DNA from 3 places in the Shewanella sp. 5_MG-2023 genome. Region 3 is predicted to be linked to each of the others. Evidence: predicted binding sites of a transcription regulator. Region 3 holds the regulator's gene; each other region holds the start of a gene.
The links. Region 3 encodes LexA, which represses DNA repair genes until DNA is damaged. Its sites were predicted from a motif close to TACTGTATNNNNATACAGTA; they were not measured.

Region 1 (7,849 bases), on a different contig from region 3:
ATTCTATGATGATATTTAGTTTTAATATTAAGCATTTATTCCAGATGTCAGCAATGGTGATATTTTTACTTTTTAGATTAATTAAATAACTATGAAGTATTTTAAAATCATTAATTTGAGTGTTTATTGTTCAACTTTGTTGATGTTACTACTGTTGTAAATTGTTATATTTCCTCTCACTTATGCTAAATCGTAAATTCTTAGCTTGTTTCTCAAACTCGAAGCGTTAGGTTTTAACGATATCTAAAGCCGTTTCACCTAAGCCGTTATGACCTATTAAAGACTTTAGTTCTAAACTGGTGAAGGGCAATAGCTCTAAATGCAGTTCATACCACTTGTAAGTGTTTATAAGCGACTATTCGTTGCGATTGGTAATTGTGCTGCTTGTACTCAAGCAAGTCATTTGTAAGTCTCCTTAAGCTCAGTTACGTAACTGTTTAAGAAGAGTATGTGATCCGACATCATGTAAATACCGTATGTAAGTGAGCTTCGCATTGCCAAAATAGCAAAGTAGATTATAAATTGCTTAATTTGGCTGAAAAACCCACAGTCAGTACGTTTGTGATAAATAATGCTTTACCTTTCGCAGTGGTTTTAGCATAATGCATTCCGTCAACAGGGGTATAGTTCCAATTGGTAGAACAGCGGTCTCCAAAACCGATGGTTGCGAGTTCGAGTCTTGCTACCCCTGCCAAATTTAGAAGGCCTAGCAGAAATGCTAGGCCTTTGTCTTTTCTGGCTTTTATTGTTTTAGTCACTACAAAACTACTTTTAAACCCACACCACTTATATGAAGCATTTTCTATTCGGTGACCAAACGGTGACCAAATGGTGACCACAGCTTTCTTGGTACGGCTAATTTTTATGTTTGACTGTTCAAGTAGAGTTTTGGATATTTAATGAAATTGCTTAGACTAAATAGTGTTATCGACTCCACCGGTATGGGGAGATCAACCATCTACAAATATATGGCAGATGGTTCCTTTCCTAAACCTGTTTCATTAGGTGCTAGATCTGTTGCTTGGGTTGAAAGCGAAGTTCACGAGTGGATCAGTAATCGGATTAAAATTAGAGATAATCTTTATTCGTCTAATACAGATTATTCGACTGACCCCAGCTGATTTGCTCCAAAGCTTAAATGGCCATTACACTTGAAGCTTTGGATGATTAGCTATCTCTAAGCTCTAAAATCAGTGAGGATGTTTGACCACGTAATGTTTAACATTGAGCTGTAGATTATCCCCTGATTTTACTTTCTCTACAGTAATAGCAAACTGAGTAGAAATTGATAAAGTTTACTGTACAATTATAAAAATATTCAGAAGAAAATAGGTATCGTAAATTTACCTTTCGATATGTATTATTGAGGCTCATTTGACGAACTTTACAGCAAAATTTTCAGGTCATCAGACCTTCCCGTTGCGTTATGGGTGGCTTTACAAGTATGCCGAAACTGACACATCTAAACTAACTAATGTAGATGAACTCATGGTTGAATGGGGCGTCGGTAAAAATATGGTCGAAGCGATTAAGTATTGGGCGCGCCAAGCTGGTGCTGAGCAAGATATTGGCCCGTACAGTGTTGTGCATAGTAATGATCCATTTTTAGAAAATATCGAGTCACTCTGGATTATTCATTGGCTACTTTGTCACGATCATTTTGAACTTACATCGATTAAGGTTTTCTTCAATTACTACAACGGCTTAACTGTAGATAGAAGTGTTTTCTTTGATTTCTTACAACACTTGTTCTCAAAACAAAACTTCATTGCAGATACTAAGAAAACACAAGTATTAAAAGCGCCATCAGATAGCAGCTTAAAGAAAGACTTAGGCGTTTTATTTTTGATGTACACCAGCAGTGCTTCTTCTAAGAAAACTGAAGATAGTTTCGCATCTCCACTTTCTGAATTAGGTTTAATTAAACAAGTTGATAAATCTTCATATTCTTGTGAATTAGAAGAGCGCGCCACTTTGTCTAATGAAGTATTTACATTTTGTGTATTAGAGTATTTTTGTTATCTAAAAGAAAGAAACAAATTGGCTCGAACGCTTGCATTTGATTCGTTCTTAATGGCACCTGGAAGTCCAGCGAGAATCTTCAGAATGTCACAGTCAGAAGTCGAACGCAGACTTGACGCAGTTACAAGGCTGACTAATGGAGCAATCGGCTGGACCGATACGCAGGGGTTGCGTCAAATACAAATTACAGATGAAAGTGTGCTTTCAAAAGACTCGAATCTAGATTTTTTAAAAAAAATGTATAAGTAGGCTGCAGTGTCAAATCTAAAAGAACATATAGACGTTAACATCAGATATTCTCGTGCTACGCGAATAGACACCGATTTGGACTCTAAAGGTCAGTTTTTCAACGGTTTTGTTTTTCACGGTACTGCGGCTCATTCATTACGAGTAATTAGCGAGAATTATGCTCAAGCGAAAAGAAGAGTGTTTACAGTTACTGGGCCTTACGGTTCAGGTAAATCTACAATTGCACTGCTACTTGCAGGTCTGCTAAGTGATAAAAGTTCGTTAAGAAAGGTAGCTAAGACGATTGTTGGTGATACTTATGCAAAAGAGCTCTATAAAAACATCAAGGTTAAAAAGGGATGGCTAACTGTTAAATTTGTTAGTGACTTTTCTGATCCTTTAACGTCTTTATGGGGCGCTATATCAAAAGAATGTAGTGCTCACGGTATCGCTGTTGCAGCAAGTGTACTTGACACTAAAGATTTTATTCGTCAGTTAAAGAGTCTAAAAGTCGAAGTTGAAAAACAATTCGACGGCATTATCATTTTGTATGATGAAATGGGTAAATCTTTAGATTATTTAAATTCACAAAATGCAGATTTACAGTTTTTCCAAGAACTTGCAGAAAATGTAGAACGTTTAGATTACCAATGCCTTTTTGTTGGGTTCTTACATCAAGCGTTTGCTGAATATGCAAGAGGTTCTAACCAATCTTCACGTGATAGTTGGGCAAAAGTTCAAGGTCGATATACCGATTTGCTGTTTAATGTTTCAGAAGACGAAACCATTACACTACTTGGAAGTAGCATTGTCCATAAAGATGGATATGAGCCAAAAGTTGGTGTTGTAGAAAAAGTTCTGCGTGCTTTAAGTTCAAGTTCAATTGCCCAAAAAGATGAAATTTCAATCAAATTAGCTAAGTGTTTACCGCTGCATCCACTTTCAGCTTTGCTATTGGGTCCTATCTCTAAGAGACGTTTTAGTCAGAATGAGAGAAGCACATTCAGCTTTTTGAGTTCTGCAGAGGCTAATGGTTTCCAAGATTTTATCAAGGGGTCAAGTACATTAGATACCAACTACCGCTTATCAAATCTTTATGATTTTCTGAACACTAACCTAGAACACCTTATTGCTGCTTCACCTGATTCGCGAGCATGGGCAGCTGCTAAAGATGCAGTAGAGCGAGCTGAGAGTCGTAATAATGCGGATTCAGTAGAAATCGTAAAAATAATATCATTACTTAACTTATTTGGCCGTCGTTCAAATATCTTCGCTTCAACAGAAGTGATTGTGTCTGCGATGGATGAGTCTTTATCTACAATCAAAATCAAAGATTACTTAGATGAGTTGATTAGGGAAAAAATCATTATCTTCAGAAAGCACCTAAATTCATATGCGGTGTTTGAAGGTAGTGATATTGACCTCGAAGAAGAGCTGGAAAAGTTTAGAACTCAAAATGAAAACTCTGAAGAATGGAAAACGCGCCTTTCTGATGAAGCAGACCAAGTTGTAGCGAAAGGGCATTACCATAAAAAAGGTGTTTTTCGTTGGATGTTGAAAACAGTGTGTGTGGGAGAATATGATCATGCATCGTTTTCAAAGAAAAATCTAAATTCATCGCAGTTTTCGGCCTTTATTCTGCTGCTAGATGATGATGCTGCGAAGTTGTCTGCTGACAATCACAATGTCGTTTTTGGTAGATCTACGAGCATTCAAGAGCAGATAAAAAGTATTATTTTAGACCTTTTAGGTTTAGAACATATAGCTAGGACTAATTCAACGCTACAGCATGACAATATTGCGAAACGAGAATTAGACGCGAAACTCTCGCTACTGAGGGTAGAGTTTAATACTTTACACCAGAAGTTTTTTGAACAAGCAAATTGGTATTTCAAAGGGCAAAGGCTAAATGTAAAGAACTTTTCAAGTGTTGCTAGCGAATTAGCGGATCAAGTGTTCAATAAGTCACCAAAGTTAATTAATGAATTAATTAACCGTGCGAAACCATCAGGTACTGCGATTGCCGCAAGAAATAAACTCCTGTCTTTGATGGTTAATGAGCACTTTGAAGAAAACCTAGGCATCGTCGGTTATCCGCCTGAGATGGCAATGTATAAGTCAGTATTGAAAAATTCTGGAATACACTTGTGGACAGCTGAGTCTGGTGAATGTGAGTTCTCAGCGCCATTAAAATCAAGAGATGAAAATCTTTACCATGCTTGGGCTGCAGCGTTAGAGTTAATCAAAGCTAACAAACAAAGAATCGTAACAGTAAAAGAGATTTACGAGCTTTGGAATAGTGAACCTTACGGAATTTCTTTAGGTGTAGTCCCTATATGGACTTTGGCACTGTTATTGTCGCAAATCGATACACTTGCCTTTTATGATAAAGACGTAACCAATAAATTTGCGTTTATCACAGAGCCGGATGACGAGTTTGTAAATAAAGTATCAAGAGCACCTGAACAAGTCGGCGTTCGTTACTATGAAGTCGATGGCGTAAAAGCATCGCATATCAACTCATTACATAGAGTTCTGTCAGCTCAAAGCCATGAAAATGGAACCCTAGCAGTAGCTCAAGGCTTTGTTGGTTTTGTTGCAATGTTATCGCCTTTTGTAAAAAGCACACAGACAATGTCTTCAAAAACTAAAGAGTTCAGAAGAGTGGCACTTGCCGCAAATGACCCTAATAAGTTTTTGCTAGAAGACTTACCAAAGCTATTTGAAACAGATACTGACGAAGCATTAATTGAGCAAATTAAAACGACTATTTCAGAGTTAACTCTTCGTCATAATGAATTGCTGAATTGGTTTATTTCATTGGTTAGTGATTCATTTAACGGTTTAGACGATGAGTTAGTTCGAGTAGCAAAACTCGTTGAAGACTACAGTGCAGATTCTTCGTTAGTTACTTTTGCGCGAAGAGTTGGTGAATGGAATAAAGCACGTGAGTTTGATTGGGTGTCCAGTTTAATTTCTTTCTTATCAGGTAAAGCAGAACGTAACTGGAATGACCTAGCTATTGAGAAAGCAAAAGTTGAACTGGCTAAATATGTAGAGCGCTTTAACCAAGCAGCATACTTTGCAGACAAAGGCGTTAAGTCTTCTCCGGAACTAGAGAATAAAGATCACACTCAACAGCAAAATAAGATTGATGAGATACTTAGTGGTATGTCAATAGCTGAACAAACAGTTGTATTACGCAAACAGTTAGACAAAATTTTAGGGGTAGTTAATGAGTAATGATAAACAAGTCCATGTACTTGGTTTGTCTGGTGGTAAGGATAGCGCCGCTTTGGCGCTATACATGCGTGATAAACACCCTGAAGTCGATTTAATCTATTATTTTACTGACACGGGCAAAGAACTGCCGGAAGTTATTGATTTCGTGAATAGATTAGAAGGTTATGTCGGTAAGAAAATTATTGATCCATATGAGGAAATCTGCACTTCAAATCGTGAGAGAAAAGATTTCGATTATTGGTTAAAACAGCATAATAATTACTTACCATCTCCTCAGGCTCGCTGGTGCACGATTCAAATGAAGTTAGTACCATTTGAAAAGTGGATCCAACAATATCTTGATGATGGTTATGAAGTGGTAACTTATGTCGGTATTCGTTCTGATGAGCCATATCGCGAAGGGTATCAAGTTACTGCAAATAAGAATATTACTGTAAGAATGCCTTTTAGAGAGGATGACATTGATCTACTAGGTGTTAAAGATATTCTACAAAATGCAGATTTGTTTTCTGATACGGAAGAAGCAAAGAACAACCCTAAATCGTCGCAAGCGAAAGGGCTTCCTGGTTACTACGACTGGCGTTCTCGAAGCGGTTGTACATTCTGTTTTTACCAAAGAAAGATCGAATGGGTAAGGCTTAGTGAGTTACACCCTGAGGCATTTAAAGAAGCTAAACGATATGAAAAAGCCGCTGAAAATGATAAAGGCAACGGTACGTTTTATTGGTTAGGAAAAGATACCCCTTTATCTAGCTTAGAAGACCCTGATCGAGTAGCGCGAATCAAATCAGAACATGAAAAGAAGCGTACACGCTTTTTGAAGCGAAAACGTATTAATCCACTTAAAGTCATATCAATAGATGTTGATAGGGATTTCATGGATGAAATGTATGACGAGCAAGAAGGTGGCGGCGCCTGCGTGACTTGTTATAAGTAAAAGGTCGATTTAATAAAATACACGCGAGATAGAGTAGGTTTTTCAACCTGCCCTATCTTTTATTTAACAATCGTTACTGATTATGCGTACCAATATCTTTAGTGATTCATCATAGAAAGACAATCTAAAGCTTCTTCTTGCTTCCTCAATACTTAAACCAATAGCTGTTAAAACATACGAAGGTTTTATTTCTCTAGATGAGCAAGCAGAACCTTTTGATACACAGATATCTAGTGAGTCACTTAAAATGTTACTTACTCTTTCATCTAGAAACTGAATGTTAATGACGTTTACTAGGCTGTTTTCGCAGTTTAATTTGAACTGTATTCCTTTCGATTCCAGTAAAGCTAAAAAATCTTTCCGAATTGTTAATAGTTCATCGTGATTAAATTTGAAGTATTCGGTTGCTTTATGTAAGCCAGTGATTAGAGGTGAGGGTAGTGTACCGCCTCGTATATCTAATTGTTGACCAGCGCCATGAATAACAGGTTCAATTTCACAGGTTCTTGCATCTCGTATGTAAGCAAAGCCTATCCCTTTAGGACCACCAAATTTGTGTGCTGAAACTGACATTGCTGCAAGGTTCATATCTATAACGTCGATGTCTAACTTACAAAATGATTGTGCCGCATCGCTGTGGAAGAGTATGTCATGTTCGTAACATACTTCACCGATTTCTTGAACTGGACTTATTGAGCCTAACTCATTATTAACATGCATAATGGACACTAGAATAGTGTCGTTTGTTATTGCATTTTTAACAGCTTCTGCGGTTATGATACCTTGGTTAGTAGGCTGTAAGTATGTAACTGTAAAGCCTTTAGTTTCTAGAAACTGACAAATGTTGAGTACACATTTATGCTCGATAGCAGAGGTTATGATATGTCTACCTTTACTTTGGTTAGCGAAAGCTAGGCCTTTTATGGACAGGTTATTAGCTTCAGTTGCGCCACTAGTAAAGATAATTTCACTCGGGTATGCGCCTATTTTATCAGCAATATATTCTTTTGCTGCTTGTACCGCTTCATTAGCAGTTAGACCAAGACTATGAGTTGATGATGGGTTTGCATAGCAGCTTTTAAAAGCTTGATCCATTTCAACAAGTACATTGGGTAAAACGGGAGTTGAAGCTAGATAATCAAGGTAAAGCATTGAATCACCGTGAAATATTGGCAGTAACGTTAATGTCTATCTAATAACGCTATTCTTTAATTTGGTGTTGTAGAGAGTAACTCTTGTTTTATGCATATTGCAATGCTTAAGGAGTTTTACTTTAGCACTAAGAAGTAGGTGATAGCTTCTTGGGCTCTCTTTACAAACTTCTTTTACAAGGATACAAAACTAGGGGACTACTAAAGCATAAACGTAGTGGAATTTATGTATTAGTTTACGTAGTGTTATTTTACTCACATTTTCCAT
Region 2 (12,486 bases), on a different contig from region 3:
AATATCAAGTTGCTGATCATTTACGTGAAGTCATCGCTTTATGCGAAGTAAAAGGCGACTTCCAAACCCGTGAAATCTTAGAAGTACTACTTGATGATACTGAATCTGATCACATGTATTGGTTAGAAAAACAAATTCGATTAATTGATCGCGTTGGTTTACAAAATTATCTGCAAACCAAAATGTAATCATTGAGTTTGCTACAAAACAAAAGCCTAACTGAGTTAGGCTTTTTTTATGGGATTTTTAAGCGTTATATGTATTGGTAACGCTATAGTTTGAACTGATTAATCATATTGGTTAGCTCCACATTGATTGTGGCAATATTATCCGTTTCATTTCGCTGCATAATGCCTTCATCATTTAAGGTTTCAACCATATCGTGAATTTGGTGCATGCTTCGATTAATTTCCTGAATAACAATATTTTGCTCATTTGCTGAGGTGGATATCTGGCTATTGAGGGCATTGATTTGAGCAACAATAGTACTCATGGTTTGTAAATTATCAGAAGTATTACTGACCTCAGTAACCGTGTCTGAGCAGGCTCGTTCAGTACTGCCAATGGCCGCCACCACCGCAGTGGCTTCAGCTTTTAATTTTGCCAGCGCGATTTCAATTTCACTGGTACTTGTTTGGGTGCGACTGGCAAGGGCGCGCACTTCATCTGCAACCACAGCAAAACCACGCCCTTGCTCTCCGGCCCTTGCAGCTTCAATCGAGGCATTAAGCGCTAACAGGTTGGTTTGCTCTGCAATACTCCCAATCACATCAACAATGCTTTGAATACTGCTGGTTTCATTATTCATGTGCTCGACATTACCAGCAGTTTGATGGATTTCAGCAGCTAAACCTTGGATACCCACTTGGGTTAAGTTAATGGTCTTCAGTGATTGCTCGCCAGTAATATTAGCCTCATTAGTATGCTTGGCTGCGGTTTCGGTATTCTCAACCACAGTGACAGCGGTATTTGATAGCTCTTCAATGGCGGTCACAATTTGGGTTGTTTCATTGGTATGGGCTGTCAAAATTTGTTCGCTGTTTTGGCTATAGTGCTGCAGCTTATCAATACCGGTAGATAATTTAATTGTCGATTTATTGATGGCTAACAACATGGTTTGTAGTTGTGAAATAAAGGCGTTAATTCCGAGGGAAATTTTTCCGATATCGTCATCATTTTTGACTTCCAAACGACGGGTTAAATCACCATTACCTTGAGATAAGCCAGTGACTAAGTCACGTAGTTCATTAATCGGTTGATAGAGCTTATTCAGTAGTATTAATAACGCCACAACAGATAAGCCAAGTACCAATAATATGATGCCGCTGAGTTTTAATGTGGCATTAACAAGCGGTGCGAAAGCTGTTGCTTCATCGAGGGTGACAATCACATACCATTGGTTGTTATCAATTAAAGGGATTTTTTGACTAGCAATAATCGTGCTAACGTCATTTATATCACTGAGCGCCCATGAGCTATCCTGACCGAGAATACTTTGATAGATCTCGCTTAGTTGGCTATTGCTGCTGATATTGTCTTTTTGATTAGTTAAGGCTGAATTAGAGGCTAACACTAAGCCATTTTTATCAATAATAAAGCCAGTGGCACCTTCAATATCTGCTAATGCTTGTAGTTGCAGTTGCAAGTAGTCAAAACGTAAATCCGCCATGATGATCCCGCCATCAATTGGATGCATAACCCCGACCATAGGTATACCGTCTGTACGGGTAAAAAACACTTCGCTGAGGGACAAGGTATTTTTTTGTTTGCCGTTTTGGTACCAAGGACGAGTGCGGGGATCATATTTATCGACTACACCGACGCCGTCAGGAAAAGACTCTGAAGCAATAGAGGCAAAGGATTGGCCATCATCAAACCCCATAATGACTTTAGAGACGCCACCTAATTTGGCTGTGTATTGAGTCATGGCGACATGGCCGGCATCCACATTGTTATGACGGTATAGACTCGCGAGTTCAGTTACCGCGGAAGTGGTGCGATTAAATGAGTTTTCTATTTCACTGACTTTGGTTTTTATTTGGTGGTGGATGTCGGTTGTCAGCTTGTCTGTTATTTGTTGTTTTAATAATTGGTGAGTGACCAGCCCGCTAATGATCAAGGCGAAAGCTAATAGAATTGTTAACGCAAATAGTAAACTCGCTTTAAAGCCAAACTTGTTCATAACTCACCTAATTGTATTATTATTTTTGTTTGATTGTACCTGCTTATAAATCAAAATATACCCTAAGCTCATAAAAAAGTTAGTGATTTGCATCATGTAATGTTGATTTTGTTTTTGTGTTGTCTGATGTTTAGTGTTCTTACTGTTATTTATTTGTATTGCAAATTAGCGCTATTTTGTAATTTGAAGCTTTCAACGCGACTGGTGATAAAGGTTTAATTTGAACACTGTTTTTATATACAGTATCATGATGTCATTCAGTGACTTCTTTATGAAAACGCCATGCGTAAAATTATCCACATTGATATGGATTGCTATTATGCCGCAGTTGAAATGCGTGATTTTCCACAATTGCGTGGTAAACCTATTGCTGTAGGTGGGCGCAGCGATCGCCGTGGTGTTATCAGTACCTGTAGTTATGAGGCGCGTAAATATGGCGTTCGTTCTGCTATGTCGAGTTATCAGGCATTAAAACTCTGCCCAGATTTGATATTGGTGCCAGGCAGGATGGAGGTTTACAAAGCGGTTTCGCTGCAAATCCGTGAAATATTCCATCGTTATACAGAATTAGTTGAGCCGTTATCATTGGACGAGGCGTATCTTGATGTTACTGATTGTGATGCATGTAAAGGTAGCGCCACCTTAATTGCTGAGCAGATCAGAGCTGAAATCTTTACGGTAACCGGGCTTACTGCTTCCGCGGGAGTCGCACCGATTAAGTTTTTAGCTAAAATAGCTTCTGACTTAAATAAGCCTAATGGTCAATATGTGATCACGCCTGCTGAGATCCCTTCGTTTATAAAATCATTATCCTTAAGTAAAATCCCTGGGGTGGGAAAAGTAACCTCGGCTAAGCTTGCAGCGCTCGGGCTTGAAACCTGTGAAGACGTGCAGCGCTACCCGAGTGACAAGCTCATCAGCGGTTTTGGTAAATTTGGCCGCGTGTTAATTGAGCGCACTCAAGGTATCGATACACGTCAAATAAGCCCAAATCGTATCAGAAAGTCGGTTGGGGTTGAGACCACCTTAGCCCAAGATATTTTTACTATAGAGCAATGCAGCAATGTCATGCCGCAGTTAATCCAAGAGCTTATTAGCCGGGTGCATCGCAGTGCTAAAGACCGGCAAATTCATAAACAGGTAGTAAAACTTAAATTTAACGATTTCAAGCAAACTACCATTGAGCATCGCAGTGATGAAATGTCGCTTAACTTATTCCAGACATTGTTAACTCAAGCACTAGAGCGGGCCAATGGCCGAGGTATAAGATTAATCGGTGTCAGTGTTGGTTTAGCTGATAATAGCCAGCCAGAAGTGGTTACAGATGATAATAGCGAGCAATTAGATTTGCAGTTCTAGTGATTATCGCTAGAAACAAAAAGGCTGCCTTTTCTTATATCAAGAATAGAGCAGCCTTTTTATTAAGCGCGTAATTTAATAGAGAGTTAAAGCTCAGCCTTTTGCTGGAATACGCTCTAGTACCGCAAGCAGTAGTTCCCAATATTGGCCAACAGTGGTGATATTCACCATTTCGTCTGGGCTATGTGGGAAACGAATGGTTGGGCCAATAGAGACCATATCCATGGTTGGGTATGGTTCTTTAAATAGTCCACATTCAAGACCGGCATGGATAACCATAATCGTCGGGTCTTTCTTATAAATATCATTATACGTTTCACGGACAATGGCCATCACTGGTGAGCTATTATCAGGCTTCCAACCAGGGTAAGCGCCTGATAGATCAATGCTAGCACCTGAAAGGTTTGCTAATGCCGTTAATTGCGTTTCAATTTGCACTCGGCCTGAGTCAATCAATGAGCGGATAAGACATAGCACTTCAACAGATTCGTTGTCAGTGTTAATCACTCCGACGTTAAGCGATGTTTCAGTCACACCTTCAACTTCATCGCTCATACGCATTACGCCGTTAGGGCAGGCGTGCAGTAAATCGATTAAGGTATTTTGCGCATCTTCACTCATGACTTTTGCTGGAGCGTCAATGGCTGCAAGTGTTAGCAACATGTCAGGGTCAGCAATTGCCAGCTCTTCACGAACAATCGCTTGATATTGAGCAATGGCTTGCTCAAGCTTGGCTTTATTTTCGCTTGGCAGCATAAAGTTGATGCTAGCTTCACGGGGGATAGCATTACGTAAAGAGCCGCCAGTGAAGTTAACTAATTCAATTTGTAAATCATCACCATAACTAAATAAGAAACGGGCTAATAATTTATTGGCATTGCCGCGACCTAAATGAATGTTGACGCCTGAATGGCCGCCCTTTAAACCTGAAAGGGTTAAGCTAAAGCTGGCATTGCTTTGCTCAGGTGCTTGCCATGACATAGGAACGCTTAGCTGTGCATCAACACCGCCAGCGCAACCCATGTAGATTTCGCCTTCTTGTTCTGAGTCAGTATTAATTAAAATATCAGCATCAAGGTAACCAGCTTCAAGGCCGAAAGCGCCAGTCATGCCCGCTTCTTCATCAATGGTAAGCAGCACTTCTAATGGACCATGTTTAATGTTGTCAGCGCCAAGAATTGCTAACGCTGAAGCCATACCAATACCGTTATCAGCACCTAAGGTGGTGCCCTTGGCTTTTAGCCATTCGCCATCTACATAGGCTTCAATAGGATCTTTTTCAAAATCATGCACTTTATCGGCATTTTTTTGTGGAACCATATCAATGTGGGCTTGTAATACCACAGTCTTGCGTTCTTCCATTCCAGCATACGCTGGCTTTTTAATGATCAAGTTACCGACTTTATCTTCGACGACAGGCAAACCTTTCGATTTAGCCCATTGCTGGATATGTTCACTAAGTGCTTGTTCAAACTTGGATGGATGCGGAATCGCACAAATTTGTTCAAACCATTGCCATAATGGCTGGGGATATAATTGATTAATGGCGGTCACGAAGACTCCCTAAATGCTATGAATGTGGGAATAGATGCGCTGAAGTTTACCATATTGTCGTTACTAAGTAGTGACCTAGAGCAAGTAGAGAGGCTGGGTTAAATTAATTTTTGTAAATATATTTTAACTCTATCGTAAAGCTAAGCTTATATACTTTAACCACCATTGGTCGTTATGATTTGTGATTCAGCACCTGAAATTACTGATTAGCAAGCAATAATAACAATCTATTTAAAAAGGATGCCCCATGTTTCAAGTCAATATCGTTGATGTAGCAAATGATCAAGCCATTTTTGAAGGCCATGGCTGGGACGCCGTAGTGGTAGTCGCCACCGATTTAGCCGCCATTGCCCAAGATGAAATAAAAATACTCGCCAAGCATGCGAAACAAATCGATCAGCGCATTGGTCAGTCGGCAACATTGTTACTGGCGCCCGGACTTGCGGGTGGCAGACTGATTGTCGCCCCAGTTGTTAATGCCACTAATGAATACAGTGATGTGAGTGTGTTTGCCAAAGCAGCTAGAGAAGGCGTTGTTATTGCTAAGGCTGCGGGAGCAAAACAACCGCTGTTGGTGGTAGAAACCAGCCAAGATAAGCGCTATCAATTTGCTAAACAGGTTGCTGCACTTGCCTGTGGTCAGGAACTATGGCAATCACTGGAGCTGCGAGAAGCCACAGCAATTACCCCAGCATTTAGCGCCATTGGTTTGCTTGGCAGCGACAATTGCAGTGGCCTGCTCAATGCTGTCGAAGCCGGTAAGATTTTGGCAAGGGATCTATGCGGCACTGAGCCAGAAAGAATGGCGGGGCCAGCATTTGCTGATTATTGCGTTGAGGCGCTAAAAGACAGTGGCTTAGCAATCAGAGTCATTGAAGAACGTGAAGAGTTAGAGCGCGATTACCCGCTGCTTTGCGCAGTAGGGAGAGCCTCATTTAATGTGCCTCGGCATCAACCTCGCGTGGTTAAACTGGAATATGTGGCAGAGGGCGCCATTGATCGCACCTACTTGTTTGCTGGTAAAGGAGTTATTTACGATACTGGCGGCGCAGATATTAAAGTCGCCGGTGGCATGGCGGGTATGAGCCGAGATAAAGGCGGCGCTGCAGCGGTGGCAGGCTTAATGAAAACCTTATCTATCTTAAAGCCCAAAGGCATTAGAGTGATAGCAGAGTTAGGTTTGGTGCGAAACAGTATTGGCAGCGATGCCTTTGTTCCTGATGAAATCATTACCAGCCATGGCGGTGTTAGAGTGCGTATTGGTAATACTGATGCCGAAGGGCGCTTAGTGCTGGCAGACTTATTATCTCACTTAAGACTTCAGGCAATGACAGCAATTAAGCCGCAAGTATTTTCTGTGGCAACCTTAACCGGCCATGTGGTGCGCTGTTATGGCGGCTATACCGCACTAGTCGAGAACAAAGTGGCACAACAAGCTGGTATGGGTCACACCCTAGCTGGCATTGCTGAGCAATGGGGCGAACCATTTGAGTTATCTAGCTTGCGTCATGATGATTTTGCCAAGGTACATAATATCTCTGGCCAAGGGGAGTTATTGTCATCTAATAACGGCCCTTCTGCCATTACTGCCAGAGGCCATCAATATCCCGCAGCATTTTTAATTAATGCTTCAGGCTTGGGCCAACATGGCACAGGCTCTGCCATGCCATTGCCTTTTGCGCATCTTGATATTGCCGGTAGTGCCACAGAAGGCCATAGTTTGTATGGGAAACCCACAGGCTCGCCTTTGGTAACTTTATTACAAAGCGTTTTGGGCGGCAATGTGTAGTTTGTTTTTTGCTCAACCACTATATATTGTGCTATTTAGTGGTTGATTGTTTGCTAATGAGAACTCTAAATTCTTAATTTGTCATACAAGTGTGCTTTTATTTCATTTTTTGATTGAAATATAAAATAATTAAATAAATACTTGTAATAAAATTACACTTTGGTATTATTCCTCTCGTTGGACAGCGACGGTGCTTTCCAATTCTAGTTAATCCAGGATGGATATAGTCTCCAAGGAATCGAGTGATGAGTTGTCTCAATGGATTGAGAAAAGTTTGTTCCAAGGAACCGAGCCAAGCAAGACTAGGTTTTCGCAACTTTATTTGGAGTATGATTATGTCTTCTACAGACAGCTATACTATTTATGGACAAGGCACTTGGTTAAATCCAGCTGTTCTGTCTTTTGGCATTTATGCCATGACGTTTAAGGGCTAACCCTCCTTATTCATTGATTTACCGTATCAACCCTTTTTTCTGTCGCCTTTGGGCGGTTTTAGACAACAAGTAAATTGGTTCTCTATTGCCAATTTACTTTTTAAGTTTTATCACTTAATTGTGATGCAGTTTTCCTCTCCCCATACGGAAAACTTTTAACTTGTCTGCCTACTCTTTTGAGTAGGCATTTTTTTTGCCTGAAATTTATCAACCACTGGCTTTTCATTGAGTTAAATTGTCTTTCATACGAATATAAGTGTTTAGTTATCTAACATGGCTATAAACCTTATAAGTACCTATAATCCGAACGAATTAATTCACCTCTGATTTTGACTGTAATTAGCCAGTAGCGGCTATAGCAGCCAATTACACCCCCTTTTCAAGGAACAAGGCTTCATGTTAGAGAAACTGTTTAAACTCAAAGATAATCAAACGAATTTAAAACAAGAAGTTGTCGCGGGTCTCACTACCTTTCTCACCATGGCTTACATTATTTTTGTTAACCCTATGATGTTAGCTGATGCCGGCATGGATCATGGTGCAGTGTTTGTGGCCACTTGTTTAGCCGCGGCAGTGGGCTGTTTAGTGATGGGCTTAGTGGCCAATTACCCCATCGCATTAGCGCCGGGTATGGGGCTTAATGCTTTCTTCACTTATACCGTTGTCGGCGAAATGGGCTATAGCTGGGAAACTGCACTTGGCGCAGTATTTATGTCTGGTATTTGTTTCTTAATTTTATCTTTGGTGAAAATTAGAGAATGGATAGTTAACAGTATTCCAATGAGTCTGCGATTAGGTATTGCCGCGGGTATCGGTTTGTTCTTGGCCTTTATTGGCCTTAAAAGCGCCGGTATTGTGGTGGCAAGTCCGGCAACATTAGTCACTATGGGGGATATCACTTCATTCTCAGCTGTGATGGCTGCGGTGGGGTTTTTCTTGATCATTGCTATGGTACAGCGTGGCTACAAAGCGGCGGTGATATTAAGTATTTTCATTGTCACAGCCATTGCATTGTTAGCTGGTGAAGTGAGTTATAACGGCGTTATGTCGATGCCACCATCGATAGCACCGACATTCATGAAAATGGATTTATCCGCAGTGCTTGAAATCAGTATGATTTCAGTGATATTTGCCTTCTTGTTTGTGGATTTATTTGATACCTCAGGCACCTTGGTTGCAGTCGCGCAGCGTGGCGGATTTTTAGATGAACAAGGGCGTTTACCAAGAGTGAAACGCGCCTTAAGTGCAGACAGCTTAGCCACCATCGCAGGGGCGACGTTAGGAACATCAACGACCACTAGTTATATTGAAAGCACGGCAGGCGTTAGCGCCGGTGGCCGTACTGGCTTAACCGCTGTTGTCGTCGGTTTGTTGTTTATTGCTGCATTATTTTTTGCCCCACTTGCCGGCATGGTACCCGCTTATGCTACCAGTGGCGCCTTGTTTTATGTGGCGATTTTGATGATGTCTGGCTTAGTCAATGTTGAGTGGGAAGACTTAACAGAAGCGGCGCCTGTGGTCATTGTGTGTTTATTGATGCCATTAACCTTTTCAATTGCTAATGCCATAGGGTTTGGTTTTATCTCTTATGCGGTGATTAAACTACTTACTGGCCGTTTTAAAGAGTTAAATCTTGGTATCTTGTTTATTGCGGCACTATTTTTAGCTAAGTTTATTTGGGGTTAACCTTGGCTTTGCTCGCCATAACACCTGCTGAGTAAGCTCATGTGTGGGTTATCAAGCTGTAATTAAGCAGCAATGATAAATTAGTGATTTTTGTTAAGGGTTATGCAATGCATAGCCCTTTTTTATGCTGTATAACAAATAAATATAGTATTTGTTTACTCAATTATGGGCTTTACTATGAATTATTCGCTGAATTAGGTATAAAAATATTTCAGTCAATATTTTTGAGTTTGAAAAGGCAGTCATGACTTACAAGCGGGTCGTCGTAAAATTAGGTACCAGTGTCTTAACTTCGGGCAGTAACAAGCTCGATAAAGCACATATGGTGGAACTGGCCAGACAAATGTCTGTGCTTGTGCGTTCAGGTATTGAAGTTGTATTGTGCACATCTGGCGCAATAGCGGCTGGTCGCGAACATCTGCAATACCCCGTATTGCCCGATACTATGCCCAATAAACAATTATTAGCCGCCGTGGGTCAAAGTCAGCTTATTTTAGCTTGGTCAGAACTGTTCAGTATTTATGGTTTGCACGTGGGGCAATTATTGTTAACCCGCGCCGACTTACATGATCGTGAACGCTATCTAAATGCTCGAGATACACTCAATGCATTGTTAGATAATAATATTATTCCGATTATTAATGAAAATGATGCCGTTGCCACCAATGAAATTAAAGTGGGCGACAATGACAATTTATCAGCTAGGGCCGCATTATTATGTGATGCTGACTTATTAGTGTTATTGACTGATCAAATCGGCTTATTTGATGCCGATCCACGCAATAACCCCGATGCCAAGTTAATTACTTCAGTGGTCAATATTGATGATAACTTACGCTTGTTAGCGGGTGGCGCTGTTTCAGGTTTAGGCACTGGCGGCATGGCGACTAAGTTAGAAGCGGCCGATGTGGCTAGGCGAGCAGGTGTTGAAGTGGTCATTGCTTCAGGTCATTTGCCTAATGTGATTTCACAAGTAGTCAGTAAAGAATCGGTCGGCACTCATTTTAGTGTCACTAAAAATCCCCTTGAAAGCCGAAAACAATGGATTTTAGCTGGCCCTGCAACAGAAGGGCGGCTGATATTAGATGATGGCGCCTGTAAAGCGGTCGTTGAAAATGGTCGCAGCTTATTGCCTAAAGGGATTGTCAGCGTAGAAGGGCAATTTGAACGTGGCGCAACTGTGTTGATTGCCGATAAATCAGGTCACGTGCTTGCTAAAGGCATGAGCCGTTATTGTGCTAAAGCATTAACGATAATTGCAGGAAAGCACTCCAACGAGATTGAAACATTACTTGGCTATGATTACGGCGTAGCAGCAATACATCGTAATGACATGGTGGTACTAGATAGTGAATAAATTAAAGGACGAAAACATGTCACAGCAGCAATATTTAACCACGCTAGGTAAGCAAGCAAAAGCAGCAAGCTTTGCCCTTGCTAATTTATCGAGCCAAAACAAAAACGCTTTGCTTCGTTGTATTAGCGAGCAACTAACGCTAAATACCGAAGCGATTTTAGCGGCGAACGACCAAGACGTGCAGGCAGCAAGAGCCAATGGTTTAACCGATGCGATGATCGATAGATTATTGCTAGATAGCGAGCGATTAGCTGGCATTATTGCTGATATTGAAAATGTGATTAATCTTGCCGATCCTGTGGGCAGTGAATCAGCTAGCCAGTTATTAGATAACGGTTTACGTTTAACTCAACGCAAAGTGCCACTGGGAGTTGTTGGGGTGATTTACGAAGCACGCCCTAACGTCACTGTTGATATTGCCGTACTAGCACTAAAAACCGGTAATGCAGTGATCCTTCGTGGCGGTAAAGAAACCTTAACCTCAAATAAAGTTTTAAGTGAGGTGATCCGCACAGCGCTGACATTACAAGGTTTACCTGAAGATGCTGTGCAGCTGATTAACTCTACCGATCGCGACTTAGTGACTGGCTTACTGCGCCTTGACCAATATGTGGATATGATTATTCCTCGCGGCGGCCAAACCTTACAACGCCTTTGCGCTGAAAAAGCCACTATTCCGGTGATTTTAGGCGGCATTGGTATTTGTCATTTATACCTTGATAAATCAGCGGATTTATCTCGCAGTGCTGAGGTGATCATTAATGCAAAAGTGCAGCGTCCAACAGTGTGTAATGCCTTAGATACCTTACTGGTTCACGAAGCTGTTGCGGCTGAGTTTTTAGCAGATTTGTTTACGCAGATGTCGGCATTAGGCGTGAGTTTTTATACTTGTGAAAAAACGCAGCAGTTATTTGCAGCAAGTCAGTTTGATATTCATCCTGCAACGGATGAAACCTTCAGTACTGAGTGGTTGTCATTAACACTTGGGGTTAAGATTGTGACTGATATTGACCAAGCGATTACCCATATTCGTCAACACTCTAGCGGTCACTCTGAAGCGATTTTATCTGACGATATTAATGCGACCTGCCACTTTATGAATCAAGTAGACTCAGCAGCGGTATATGTCAATGCCAGCACCCGTTTTACGGATGGCTCGCAATTTGGTTTAGGGGCTGAAGTGGCGGTCAGTACCCAAAAGCTACATGCTCGCGGACCAATGGCTCTTGATGCACTAACGACTTATAAGTGGTTGGCAACTGGTGATTATACTTCTCGCAGCTAAAATAAACTAACCCAAGCCAGATTTGAAGCTGACGATGCTGTGAGTGACAAACTGACTTGATTTGCGCTTAAAACTTAAAAAGCACCTCGGTGCTTTTTTTGTTTTTTTGAGCACTGAAATAGCAGCAGCTTTGAAATGTGCCGCTAGAGGTTATTGTCGCCAGAGGTTATTGCCGTTATAGGATTATTGCAGGTATAGCCCATGGCTGGAAATCGCAGGAGTAGATAAACGTATATAAGTGGTGTAACACCAAATCAAAAAGCTGCTCAGCGTCATAAATATGCTTACAAGCCTAGCTGCTTGAACATACTCCATGATAAGCGGGAAGTACTTTTCTTGTATGCTATTAGTGAAGTAGACCGCAGGAAAAACAAAAATACATATATACATGGCGGGGTATTGGGTTGAGATATCACCGTTGAGATATTCATAAAGCATAATAGCCGCGGTAAGCATTAAGCTATAGCTGCGAATTTTATTTTCAGTGGTGTCACTTAAATTCCATCTCGGCATTCCCATTGCCAATCTCCTCCTTGAAGCATCCTTTGTATCTTGTACACCGTATTAACTGCACACCTTATTAATAGCAACTAACTGCCATGTTGACAATAAAGTTTAAATTTTAATCGTTTAAATATCGTAAAATGCTTTAACCACTGCTACTTATTATGCTTATGGCTGATCTTTAAACTGGATTTTCTCAACAGCTGTGGGATTACCTTTTGCAATATTAACCCCGTTAAAATAAAGCATAGACCAATATAGGTACTGCTGGCGATTTGCTCTTTTAAGATTAGCGCGATAAACCCAACAGACAGCACAGGGGTTAAAAATACAAGC
Region 3 (12,486 bases):
AAAATTGATGTAATCTAAACGTTTAGTTTGGCTGTCCCTTGCGGGGTCCACTGACACAAACACCACTTGAATATTGTCGCTTACTGCTTGCAACTCTGGGTAGGCGGCATTGAGTTTATTAAGGGTTGTTGGGCAAACATCTGGGCATGAAGTAAAGCCGACAAACACTAAACTCCACTTACCTAAAAGCTGCTCATTGGTAAAGGTATTCCCCAATTGGTCTTGCATACTAAAAGGTGCCAGTGGTCTTGGGTTATCAAACAAATAACTTGTTTCAAGTGCCAGATCCGGCCTTGATTTAGTGGCAGTGGCGATTGTTGCGGATGAACTTTTTTGGCTAGGGAAAAGCGTAGCAACAGCGACGCCTAAGCCCAGCATAATGAAAGCTAACGCGATAATTTTTTTCACTCATTCACTCCATTATTTTTATCTTTACGTTCACTGTTTTTATCTTCAACTTCACCATGGCGATAAGCACTGATAAAGCGAGTTATACCCATAAGTAGTGATCAACTAATAGCACTAAAAATAAAATCATTAAGTGATAAATCGAGAACTTAAACACATCCATCGCCAGCCCTGGTTTGTCGTGATACTTAAGTTGCCAGGCTTTATAAATAAAGCCACAACTTAGAATGGTTGAACCCACAAGATAAACGGGGCCACACATGCCAACCAGTACTGGCAATAAACAGGCAATAGCCAGTAACAAGGTATATAACAAGATACAAGTTTTAGTAAACTCAACCCCATGGGTGACTGGCAGCATTGGGACGTCGACTTTGGCATATTCTTTTCTACGGTGAATCGCCAGCGCCCAAAAATGCGGCGGCGTCCAAGTGAAGATGATGATAACCAGTAATAAGGCATTACCATGCAATTCATTGGTGACAGATGTCCAACCTAATAACGGCGGCATTGCGCCCGCTAAGCCACCAATCACGATGTTTTGCGGCGTTGCACGCTTAAGATAAGCGGTATAGACCACGGCATATCCGATTAAGCTCGCAAAGGTTAACCATGCCGTAAGCGGGTTAACTAAGGTATACAAAATAACAAAGCCGCCTAAACCGATAGAGGTGGCAAAGGTCATGGCTTTTATTGCCGAGACTTTTCCTTTTGGTAATGGGCGGTTATAGGTACGCGCCATTAAGCCATCAATACGGCGATCAATTAAGTGGTTATAAGCCGCCGCTGCCCCCGCCATCATGGCTATGCCTATCATGCCAAAGATAAGCGGCTGCAATGGCACTGCGCCGGGCAATGCGAGGCACATTCCCACCAGTACTGTCAGTAACATCAGGGCGACCACTTTGGGTTTGGTCATTTCAAAATAGGCGCGCCAAGGTAATTGCGCGCTGCTGGTGCTTGCTGGTATAGACAGAGATTTAGCCATAATAGAATCCTTGCTTAAGCTTTACGCCACAGCGCGTAGTTGATGAAAATAACGGTAAGTAACAATAGCGCTGCGCCGCCGTTGTGCGATACAGCAATCCCTAAAGGCAAATGCATGACAATATTGCTGATGCCAAGGCCCACTTGAATGATCACTAGGGCAAATAACAGCCAAGCACTTTTACGTATTGTGTGTGAGCGTGCTTTAAGTAATTTAAATCCTAACCACACTAAACAGGCAGCGGTAATCACGCCCCAAATACGATGAGTAACATGGATTGTCATGCGGGCAGGGTATTCCAATACGCCATATTCAAAGCTTGGATGTGTCCCTTGAAACGGTGAAAAAGCATCAGCAAATTGCAGATTATCGACCCAGTTACCTTCACATATTGGCAGGGCGGTACAGGCTAATGCTGCGTAATTCGATGACGTCCAGCCGCCCAAAATAATTTGAACCGCCAGTACAATTAAGCAGACCATGGCAAAGGGGGCGAGTTTTCTGGCATAAGTGTCACCATCAGGGATCCGCAGTGGCCGGGTACGTAAATACAGCAGTAGCAGTAAAGCGAATAAACTAAAGCCACCAATTAAATGCCCCATGACTACGATGGGCATTAATTTCATGGTGACGGTCCACATACCTAAGGCGGCTTGAAAGAGCAGTAGGGCGGAAATCAGTATGGGTAGCTTTTTGGGCGCATCGGCTCTTTTTAAGCAGATGATAAGGATGGTTAAAATCAGTAATCCAAGAGTGCCAGCGATATAGCGGTGGATCATTTCCAGCCACGCCTTGTCAGGCTCTAGCGTTTGATTTGGGAATGCAGTCTCAACTTTTGCTATTGCATCAGGCGCGCTAGGCACCACAAGATGACCATAGCAACCTGGCCAATCAGGGCAGCCAAGGCCTGCATCTGACAGCCGAGTGTAGGCACCCATTAATATCACCGTAAAGGTAAATACTAAGGTAAATTTGAGCAGGTTTTTTATCACCATTACCCGACCCTCGATAGTTTAAGCATCTTACGTAAATCGCCAATCATCGACTTACCTTGGGCAATATTTTCTTGCTCGCCCATAATACCTGGGTATTTCATGACTAGGCTACCAAGGGGATCGACAATAATCATTTGCTGCTCTGTCAGTAATGCGGCCATTGCAGGGCTGGCACTGGCTGTAGCAAACGGCACTTGCAGTTTAGTTAAAATTGCGGTGTCGCTATCTGGGGTGAGTAAAATAATTGGGCTGACGCGATCTTGATGTTTACCTAAGGCGATATGGCTTTGATGCATGACATACAAACGTTGCTGACATTGTTCTAGGCATTGGTTTGGTAATAAATACACCAGCTGCCACATATGCGGCTGCGGGTTGGTCATGGCTAAGGTTTGATAATTAAGTTGTGCGTCGATTAGCTCACCTTTGTTAGTGGCGGCGCCGTTATATAAATCTAGGCTCAAGACTAATTTAGCCATAGCCACCGGTAAAATAAATACCAGCAGCAGTAGATATAATGTCTTGTTACCTTTAGGTTTTGCTGGGGAGTTCATACTTGCTCCTCTTGTTACGACTGTTTTTGTTATAGGATGAGTTTTTTTACTTAAGTCACTATTTTTAATTTAGTTACTCTTGTATTTAGGTTTTAACTTTAGGTCTTAATTTTAGGCTTAAATGTTTTCCAACCAAGCCATAGCATTAGCGATAAAAATACTGCTGCCATGGTGAACCATTGCAATGCATAGCCTTGGTGTTTTTGGGCTGACAGTGGAATAGGTGTCCATGGTTTTGCTAGTGTCATGTTCGGTGTTATATCTGGCTGCAGTACTGCCGGTGCCAGTTGATGACCTATTTTCTCTGCTAAGGCCACGAGATTTAAATTTTGAAAACGGATCACGTCACGGTTTTCTACTGTAAATTGTTCCACATAAAGTTGGTCACTTAAGGGATTGGTTTGGCGCTGATACACTCGACCTGTGAGCTGATATTGCGCCGCAGGCAATGGCGCTAAATCGGGTAATATGCGGCGGTCTTTATTCGCTGCAGTAAAGCCTAGTTCAACCAGTAGCCATGGCTCTGTGGCTGATATTGCAAATACTTGATAAGCCAGATAACCCACTTGGCCGTTATAAACTTGATTATCAAGCAGTAATATTTGTTCATTAACGGGCTTAGCGGTGACGTTAATGCGATAACCCGTTAGTGGACCGCTGCTATCTAGCGTTAAAAAAGTGTGGTAATCCAATTCACTGGACGCTTGCCTTTCACTTAAGGTGGCTTGCCAAGCTTGTTTTTGAATTCCTCTATCAAGTTGCCATAAACCGAGCTTGACCAAAATAGAAAACACACTCACAGTAACAACTAGCAATAACCCAGTAGAAAGTCGCCAAACGCGCAAAGGAGAGCCCGTGGGAACCTTAGATACCTTAGTTATTTTCAAGCTTGTTTTAGTACTGCTGCTTGTATTCATATTATTTAATTTAGCCAGAGCCCTATTTATTATGGTTAAAGCGGAAAATAAACAATCTATGAGCCAATATTTAGGTCGTCGAGTGATCTTTTCTGCGTTAGTGATGTTGTTATTGTTACTGGCCTTAGGATTTGGCTGGATAAGCCCAAATCCTAGACCTTATTAGCTTTGCAGCCTTATAAGACGTACACGAAAATAAATAAGCATAACCACACCACATCAACAAAATGCCAATACCAACTTCCGGATTGAAAGGCGAAATGATTATCTGGGGTGAAGTGACCTTTCAATACTCTAAAGAACAGGATTATTAGAAATACTGTGCCTAAGGTGACGTGCATACCGTGAAAGCCAGTTAGCAAAAAGAAGGTGTTACCATAAATCCCTGAGGTGAGTGTGAGCCCCATTTCTTGGTAGGCATGGACATACTCTTCAACTTGTAAAAACAAGAAGCCGATACCCAGCAAAATAGTCAGTCCTAACCAAACCTTCAGTGCGCCACGTTTTGATTTTTCTAACGACACATGGGCAAAGTGCAAGGTGACTGAAGAGGTCAGTAGAATGAGGGTGTTATACAGCGGCAATCCGCCCCAACCCATGGCTTCAGTGGTGGTACCATCTGGGGTTTTCACTAGCGGCCAAATGGCTTCAAATGTTGGCCATAATACCTCATGGGTCATGGCATTATTTGATGCACCGCCGAGCCAAGGTATTGCTACCATTCGAGCGTAAAACAATGCCCCAAAAAATGCCCCGAAAAACATGATTTCTGAGAAAATAAACCAGCTCATGCCTTGTCTAAAAGAGCGATCCATTTGCGCTGAATATAAACCTGACATTGACTCATCAATGATATTTTTAAACCAGCCAAACAGCATAAATATAATTACAGCAATACCCGCGATTAGGGTGTAGCCGCCAGAAGATTCTTCAGTTGAAAGTTGTTGGATGTAGGTACCTGCGCCAAATGCAATCAGAAATAATCCGATAGCGCCGGTAATTGGCCAGATACTTTGCGCTGGCACGTAGTAGTTTTCATGTTTTGTTGTCATCTTGCTGCTCCTTGCTCTATGGCTGCAGTCTGCTTGTCTGTAATATCATAGAGGGTATAAGAGAGAGTCAAAGTGTTAATGGATTCAGGTAAATCCGCATCCACGTAAAAAATTAACGGTAATTCAGCATCGGCCATTGCTGCTAGGGGTTGCTGATTGAAGCAAAAGCACTCGGTCTTATTAAAATAAGCCGCGCCTTGGCCTGGCGATACCGAGGGTATTGCTTGGCCTACGAGGTTATTTGAAGATAAGTTTTTCGCTAAAAACGCAGTACGTGTGAGTTCGCCGGGGTGAACCTGCATGCGGTTCACTTTTGGCACAAACTCCCACGGCATATTGCTTTGTACTTGGGCAATAAACTCAATGGTTACAGTACGGTCTTTATCAATCACCACAGCCTCATAACTGCTGGCAGTACTTTGGGTTTTTCCATTAATCCCCAAGGCATCGCAAAGCACGTCATACAAAGGCACTAGCGCAAAACCAAAGCCGAACATACCTATTGAACCCAGTACTAGGCCAATAAGTAAATTACGGTTTGATTTTGTTGGCTGGCTCATATCATTTAACCTCTGGTGGGGTGGTAAATGAGTGATAAGGCGCAGGACTGGCAATAGTCCACTCTAACCCTTCAGCACCTTCCCATGGCTTATCCGCAGCTTTTTCGCCGCCCTTGATACATTTCAGTACCACAGCGAGGAAAATCAGTTGTGATAAACCAAAGGCAAAACCACCAATAGAGACAATTTGGTTTACGTCAGCAAACTGAATTGCATAGTCTGGAATACGACGTGGCATGCCTGCTAAGCCTAAAAAGTGCATTGGGAAAAACAGTACATTCACTGAAATAACACTGCACCAGAAATGCCAACGACCTAATGTTTCGCTATACATGTATCCTGTCCATTTCGGTAGCCAGTAATATGCTGCAGCCATAATGGAAAATACTGCGCCAGTCACCAGTACATAATGAAAATGCGCTACCACAAAGTAAGTATCATGGTATTGGAAATCCGCTGGGGTGATCGCTAGCATCAAGCCAGAGAAGCCACCGATGGTGAATAAGATGATGAATGCAATGGCGAACAGCATCGGGGTTTCGAAGGTGATTGAGCCGCGCCACATAGTTGCAACCCAGTTAAACACTTTCACCCCAGTAGGCACTGCGATTAACATGGTGCAGTACATGAAGAATAGCTCTGCAAATACTGGCATCCCGGTGGTGAACATGTGATGCGCCCAAACTAGGAAGGACAAAATCGCAATACTTGAGGTGGCGTATACCATGGAGGCATAACCGAAAAGCTTTTTACGGCTAAAGGTGGGAATAATGGCCGAGATAATCCCGAATGAAGGTAAAATCATGATGTAGACTTCGGGGTGGCCAAAGAACCAGAAAATATGCTGGAACATCACAGGGTCGCCGCCGCCAGCAGCATCAAAGAAGCTGGTGGCAAAGTATTTATCAGTCAGTACCATGGTTACTACACCTGCCAATACCGGCATCACTGCTATTAGCAAGAAGGCGGTAATCAGCCAAGTCCAGACGAACAATGGCAGCTTCATCCAAGTCATACCCGGAGCACGCATATTAACAATGGTCACCACCACGTTAATGGCACCCATGATCGAGCTTATGCCCATAATGTGTACTGAGAACACAAATAATGCTGTGCTATCAGGGCTATAGGTTGTTGACAGTGGTGCATAGAAAGTCCAGCCAAAGTTGGGGCCTCCACCTTCCATAAATAGCGAGCTAAGTAGAATCGCAAACGCGAAAGGTAAAATCCAAAAGCTCCAGTTATTCATCCGCGGTAGTGCCATATCTGGCGCACCAATCATCATTGGAATGAGCCAGTTAGCTAAGCCGGTAAAGGCTGGCATGACTGCGCCAAATACCATAATCAAGCCATGGACTGTGGTCATTTGGTTAAAAAAGTTAGGTTCAACTAACTGTAAACCGGGTTGGAATAACTCAGCACGAATGACCATGGCCATTGCGCCGCCGGTTAAAAACATAATGAAACTAAACCACAGATACATTGAACCAATATCTTTATGGTTAGTGGTTAAAACCCAGCGCATAATGCCTTTTGGCGCCCCATGATGATGGTCATCATGGTGATCGTCGTGAGCGGCTGGTGAATCTTGTGTAATTGTGCTCATTTTAATCCCTTACTTTCCGTGACCAACAACATCAGCAGCCTGAACTGCATCGCCAGAGTTATTACCCCAGGCATTTCGCTCATAAGTCACCACTGCAGCAAGCTGTTGTGGCGTAAGTAGCGAGTTAAATGCTTGCATTGCCGTGCCAGGTTTACCATTGATGACAATATTAAGATGATCCGTCACTGGACCGACGATGAGTGGGCTGCCTACTAATGAAGGGAACGCGCCAGGTAAGCCAGTACCAGCAGCTTGGTGACATGCAGCGCAGCTAGTCATATAGACTTGCTCGCCCATGGTCATTAACTCATCCATCGTCAAGTCATCCAATACCACAGCTTTAACTTCTGCTGCTTGTGTTGCCGCTTTAGTCACAGCTTGTGTTGCAGTGTCTTCAAGTTGTTCAGCTGTAGGTAAGCTTGCTGGTAAAGTCACAGGCGTTGACGTGTCTGCGGTAGAAGTGCCTGCACTAGGAGCGTCTGCAGTGGTTGGTGTAGCGCTAGAATTTGTCCCATTGCCACTCACATCAGCCGCTTGCACGGTATCGCCAGAGTCATTACCCCAAGCATTACGCTCATAAGTGACTACTGCAGCAATTTCAGTTGCCGTTAGCTGCTTGGCAAACGCTTGCATCGCAGTGCCAGGCTTACCATTAACGACAATATCGATATGGCCAGACACTGGGCCTTTAATCATTGGACTGCCAATTAGGGAAGGGAAGACGCCAGGTAAACCAGCACCATTAGGTTGGTGGCAAGCCGCGCAGCGACCCATGTAGATTTGTTCGCCTTGGGCCATTAACTCGTCATAGCTAAGGGTTTGGCTCAGTGAGGCTTGTGCAGCGGCTTTAGCATCGACAGCAAATTGCTTTTGGTCGATTAGCCATTGGTCAAAGTCTGCTTCAGAAACGGCTTCAACAACAATAGGCATAAAGCCATGATCTTTACCGCATAGTTCGGCACATTGGCCTCGATAAGTACCTATTTTATCGATTTTAGTCCAAGCTTCATTGATGAAACCAGGATTTGCATCTTTTTTAACGGCAAATGCTGGTACCCACCAAGAGTGGATAACGTCATCCGAGGTCATTAAAAAACGTACTTTACGATTTATTGGTAAAACCAGCGGCTTATCGACCTCTAAAAGATAGGTGTCGGTTTTATCTGCGGTGCCAGTAATTTGGTCTGCTGGGGTAGATAATAAACTGAAAAACTCGACATCTTCATTGAAATAGCTGTAATGCCATTTCCATTGAGAGCCCGTCACTTTGACTGTCAGTTCAGCATCGCTGGGATCTTCCATAGCAATCAGCGTTTTTGTTGCTGGGATTGCCATGCCAATTAGGATTAGAAATGGCAATACTGTCCAAGCTATTTCAACCTTGGTACTGTCATGAAAGTCGGCTGCAACTGCACCCTTAGATTTTCTGTGATAGATCATGGAATAAATCATGATCCCAAAGACCACGACACCAATGGCGCAACAGATATACAAAATAATCATATGCAGGTCGTAAACCTGGCCACTGATCTCTGTTACACCTTGAGTCATGTTTAAGGGCATCTCTGCCGCTGTGAGTGGGGTTGCAAGCAACGCCACCATTAATCCGTACAACAATCGCTTCACAAGACTACTCCTCTGCTAATTGCGAATTGCAATTACAAAGAAAAGCCACACAGTAATACTCTGCTCTATGCAAACTTTTCATACCCGAAAAAGTTTGATCATTTCAAAGTACACGGTGGCTTTGAGCTTGAAAACTCAATTATGTTATTACGTTACGGTGCCACACTTGTACCTAATACTGAACTTATCAATTATATTTGACGCTTTACATTCAAGGCTTTCTATACCGCACGGTACCAGCTCAATCTTTTAATAGCGTTTGTATCTTTTTGACATTTATTCTCGGCAGTACGATAAATTGTTACTACCTTGTTAACTACATTACTTGGAGATTAAATATTGATCAAGATCACTTTATCATCTAATTTGCTGAAAAAAGTGCAAAAAAAAGCCCCTCAGCGTAGTGAAGGGCTTTTTTAGTCATATTTTACTAGTGAAACGAGGTAAGGTTTACCCGAGTCGGTACTGCTAAAGTTTGCGTTAATGGGTCGCCTTCAGGTAAGTGAGTATTTACATCTTCAATGATAAGCCCTTGGGCTAAGGCATTTTTGGCAACCAATTGAATGCGGCGATTGTCGCGGGCATCTAATGGTGGTGTCCAAGTAATTACTGCACTTGAAGTACCGTTAGTGAGCGCTTTTTCCATCGCCCACAGGGTTTCGACTTCATCTTTGGTGTGAACTAACAATACTCTGTCCATACGAACATTGGCATTAGCAAGAATTTGCTTATAACCGATATGCGGCGGATTAATCAGTACAATCCAACGGCCTTGCTGACTTAAAATGGCTAACTGACTGCATAATTGAGTCAATTCAGTTAAGCCTTGGTTTTGGGTGCGCTTGGTTTCAATCCCTTGTTTAGTGGGTAAGGGATCAGATGCCATATCTACCCATAATCCAGGGTGACGCGGTGCATTGCCTATTAATGTGTTCATAACCAACCTCCATTACGAATAACGCCAACAGCAAGCCCTTCAATCGTTAGGTTTTGGCAACTTAAATCAACTTTAATCGGCTCATATTCTGCATTTTCAGCATGTAAATAAATAATATTGCCTTTCTTTTCAAATCTTTTCACGGTTACATCGTCTTCAAGACGTGCCACTACAACTTGACCATTGGTGGCAGTTTGCATTTTATGCACTGCTAATAAGTCGCCCTCTAAAATACCAATGTCTTTCATACTGTCGCCTCGAACGCGTAGTAAGAAATTAGCATTGGGCTTAAACATTTCTGGGTCAACTTGGAAATACTGTTCAACATGCTCTTGAGCAAGGATAGGTTCACCTGCAGCAACTTGGCCGATAAGTGGTAAGCCTGCTTCAACTTCCTCTTCCACCTGCACCATGCGGATCCCGCGAGAGGTACCAGGAATAATTTCAATACAGCCTTTTTTTGCCAGTGCTTTTAAGTGTTCTTCAGCGGCATTGGCGCTTTTGAAGCCTAATCGAGTTGCAATTTCTGCACGAGTTGGCGGCATACCTGTTTCGGCGATATTACATTTAATTAGCTCTAATATTTCAGCTTGGCGTGGCGTTAAAGGTCTCATATTGATTCCTGTTTTTTTATACAGTGACTGTCATTATATACAGTATCGGTGGTCGCGCAAGTATTAACCAAATTAATTTAACTATTATCATCTAATTCTTGTTGGCTATATATGGGGGCACGGTTAAGTATATGTAATTTAATTATTTAGTTAATGAAGGTAAGTCAGCTTTTTAAACCGATGAAATTGGCTATTTCTCACATCGTTTGTTTAAACAGTATATTTATACAGTAGTGTTGATTGAAAATAGGTTGGTTGTTATTCGGATATGGCTATTTTTACTGAACAAATATTCTCTGTATAGACCCTTGTTAGTGAAACTGAACCATTATCTGGTATTCTATGGCCAATTAATTGATGTTGAATATGCGAACACTCATGTTAAAACCTGACTCAATCATAGCAAAATCATTACGTTGGATTCAAAAACTGATGGTGCACACGGTTGTTGTGCCTGAAGATCCCTTTGCCGATCTGAACTTAGACCCAGATAAACCAGTGGTCTATGTGATGAAGACAGAATCACTCAGTGATATTGCGGCATTAAATGAAGTGACCGCCAAATATGGCTTACCGAGCCCTTATGAGCGACTAGACGTTGATGGCTTAAATACCCCTAGAATTGTGTGTATTGAAGGTCGTAAGCCTCTATTTGGCAAGCGTTTAAGTGGCGAAAAATTTATTGATAACTTCACCAGCTTATTAGCCTTACATAAAAAAAATGATCAACTTGATATTCAATTGGTGCCAGTGAGTCTGTATTGGGGACGTATCCCTGGTAAAGAAGATGACACCATGACCGCAGCCGTATTTGAGCGTGAAAACCCGACCTGGTTACGTAAATGGTTGATGATTTTGTTCTTAGGTCGCCATAGCTTTATTCAATTCTCAAATGCTATGTCGCTACGTTATATGGCTGATGAACACGGCACTGATGTCAGTATTGCGCATAAACTTATCCGTGTGGCGCGAGTGCACTTTAGACGCCAACGTAAAGTGATGACAGGCCCACAACTGCCAAATCGTCAGGCAATGTTCAACTCATTATTAAAGTCTGATGCCATTGCTCAAGCGATAAAAGAAGAAGCGCTTAATAAAAAAATTCCTGAAGACAAAGCCCGCGAAAAAGCGATTCAGTATTTAGATGAAATTGCAGCGGATTACTCAGACAGCTTAGTGCGTATTGCTGAGCGCTTTCTTACTTGGTTGTGGAATAAGTTATACAGCGGTATTAGCATTAAAAGCGCTGAAAAAGTGCGTAAGCTGCATCATGATGGTCATGAAATTGTCTATGTGCCTTGCCATCGTAGCCACATGGATTACCTACTGCTGTCGTATATTTTGTATTACCAAGGCATGGTGCCGCCGCATATTGCCGCCGGTATTAATTTAAACTTTTGGCCAGCAGGCCCTATGTTCCGCCGTGGTGGTGCTTTCTTTATTCGTCGTAGCTTTAACGGTAATAAACTTTATACCGCAGTGTTTCGTGAGTATTTAGATCAGTTATTTGCTAAAGGCTATTCGGTTGAATACTTCACCGAAGGTGGTCGTTCTCGTACCGGTCGTTTATTAGCGCCTAAGACCGGCATGTTAGCGATGACAGTTAACTGTGTACTGCGGGGCATTGAACGCCCAGTAACCTTAGTGCCAGTTTATCTTGGTTATGATCATGTGATGGAAGTGTCCACCTATCATAAAGAGTTAAGCGGTAAGAAAAAGCAAAAAGAATCAGTGTGGCAGGTCTTTGGTGCGCTGCGTAAATTAGGCAACTTTGGCCAAGGTTACGTTAACTTTGGCGAGCCAATCAATGTGCAGCAATTTTTAAATCAACAATCGCCAAATTGGCGTGAAGAAATTGCTCAAGATCCGGATCAAAAGCCATCATGGTTAACGCCAGCAGTAAATGTATTGGCCAATAAAGTGATGACTAACATCAATGGCGCCGCCGCAGCGAGTTCGGTGACATTAGCAAGTATGGCGCTGCTGGCTTCAGAGCAAAACGCCCTGCAGCGCAGTGAGCTTGAAACCCAGCTAGACCTCTACCTGAAAATCTTAAAGGATGTTCCTTATACTGAGTATGCGTCGGTGGCTGAGGGCTCAGCTCATGACCTAGTTGAGCAATGTTTGTCGCTGAATAAATTTACCTCAACCACAGATGCCATCGGCGAAATTATCGCAATTGAAGATAGCTCAGTGATTGCGATGAGCTATTATCGCAATAACATAATT

Region 1: Q4557_RS07295 (DUF4007 family protein) is a predicted target of LexA. The motif match lies at 1,297-1,316, and genes of this name have one in related genera.
Region 2: dinB (DNA polymerase IV) is a predicted target of LexA. The motif match lies at 2,408-2,427, and genes of this name have one in related genera.

What each region holds. Positions count from the first base shown of each region.
Region 1 covers NZ_JAUORC010000009.1:153,281-161,129, reverse strand. The annotation lists tRNA gene Q4557_RS07305 (tRNA-Trp) at 618-694, shown strand; gene Q4557_RS07300 (AlpA family transcriptional regulator) at 900-1,121, shown strand; gene Q4557_RS07295 (DUF4007 family protein) at 1,375-2,271, shown strand; gene Q4557_RS07290 (hypothetical protein) at 2,347-5,493, shown strand; gene Q4557_RS07285 (phosphoadenosine phosphosulfate reductase family protein) at 5,486-6,430, shown strand; gene Q4557_RS07280 (cysteine desulfurase family protein) at 6,494-7,582, opposite strand.
Region 2 covers NZ_JAUORC010000012.1:22,009-34,494, forward strand. The annotation lists gene bfr (bacterioferritin) at 1-188, shown strand, start outside; gene Q4557_RS08660 (methyl-accepting chemotaxis protein) at 272-2,182, opposite strand; gene dinB (DNA polymerase IV) at 2,465-3,541, shown strand; gene Q4557_RS08670 (aminoacyl-histidine dipeptidase) at 3,635-5,095, opposite strand; gene Q4557_RS08675 (leucyl aminopeptidase family protein) at 5,343-6,884, shown strand; gene Q4557_RS08680 (NCS2 family permease) at 7,715-9,004, shown strand; gene proB (glutamate 5-kinase) at 9,249-10,361, shown strand; gene Q4557_RS08690 (glutamate-5-semialdehyde dehydrogenase) at 10,378-11,646, shown strand; gene Q4557_RS08695 (hypothetical protein) at 11,830-12,159, opposite strand; gene Q4557_RS08700 (DMT family transporter) at 12,306-12,486, opposite strand, start outside.
Region 3 covers NZ_JAUORC010000042.1:2,056-14,541, forward strand. The annotation lists gene Q4557_RS18615 (SCO family protein) at 1-378, opposite strand, end outside; gene cyoE (heme o synthase) at 491-1,396, opposite strand; gene Q4557_RS18625 (heme A synthase) at 1,411-2,391, opposite strand; gene Q4557_RS18630 (hypothetical protein) at 2,391-2,945, opposite strand; gene Q4557_RS18635 (SURF1 family protein) at 3,044-3,790, opposite strand; gene Q4557_RS18640 (DUF2909 family protein) at 3,801-4,028, shown strand; gene Q4557_RS18645 (cytochrome c oxidase subunit 3) at 4,039-4,914, opposite strand; gene Q4557_RS18650 (cytochrome c oxidase assembly protein) at 4,911-5,474, opposite strand; gene ctaD (cytochrome c oxidase subunit I) at 5,476-7,080, opposite strand; gene coxB (cytochrome c oxidase subunit II) at 7,090-8,706, opposite strand; gene Q4557_RS18665 (cell division inhibitor SulA) at 9,137-9,643, opposite strand; gene lexA (transcriptional repressor LexA) at 9,640-10,257, opposite strand; gene plsB (glycerol-3-phosphate 1-O-acyltransferase PlsB) at 10,636-12,486, shown strand, end outside.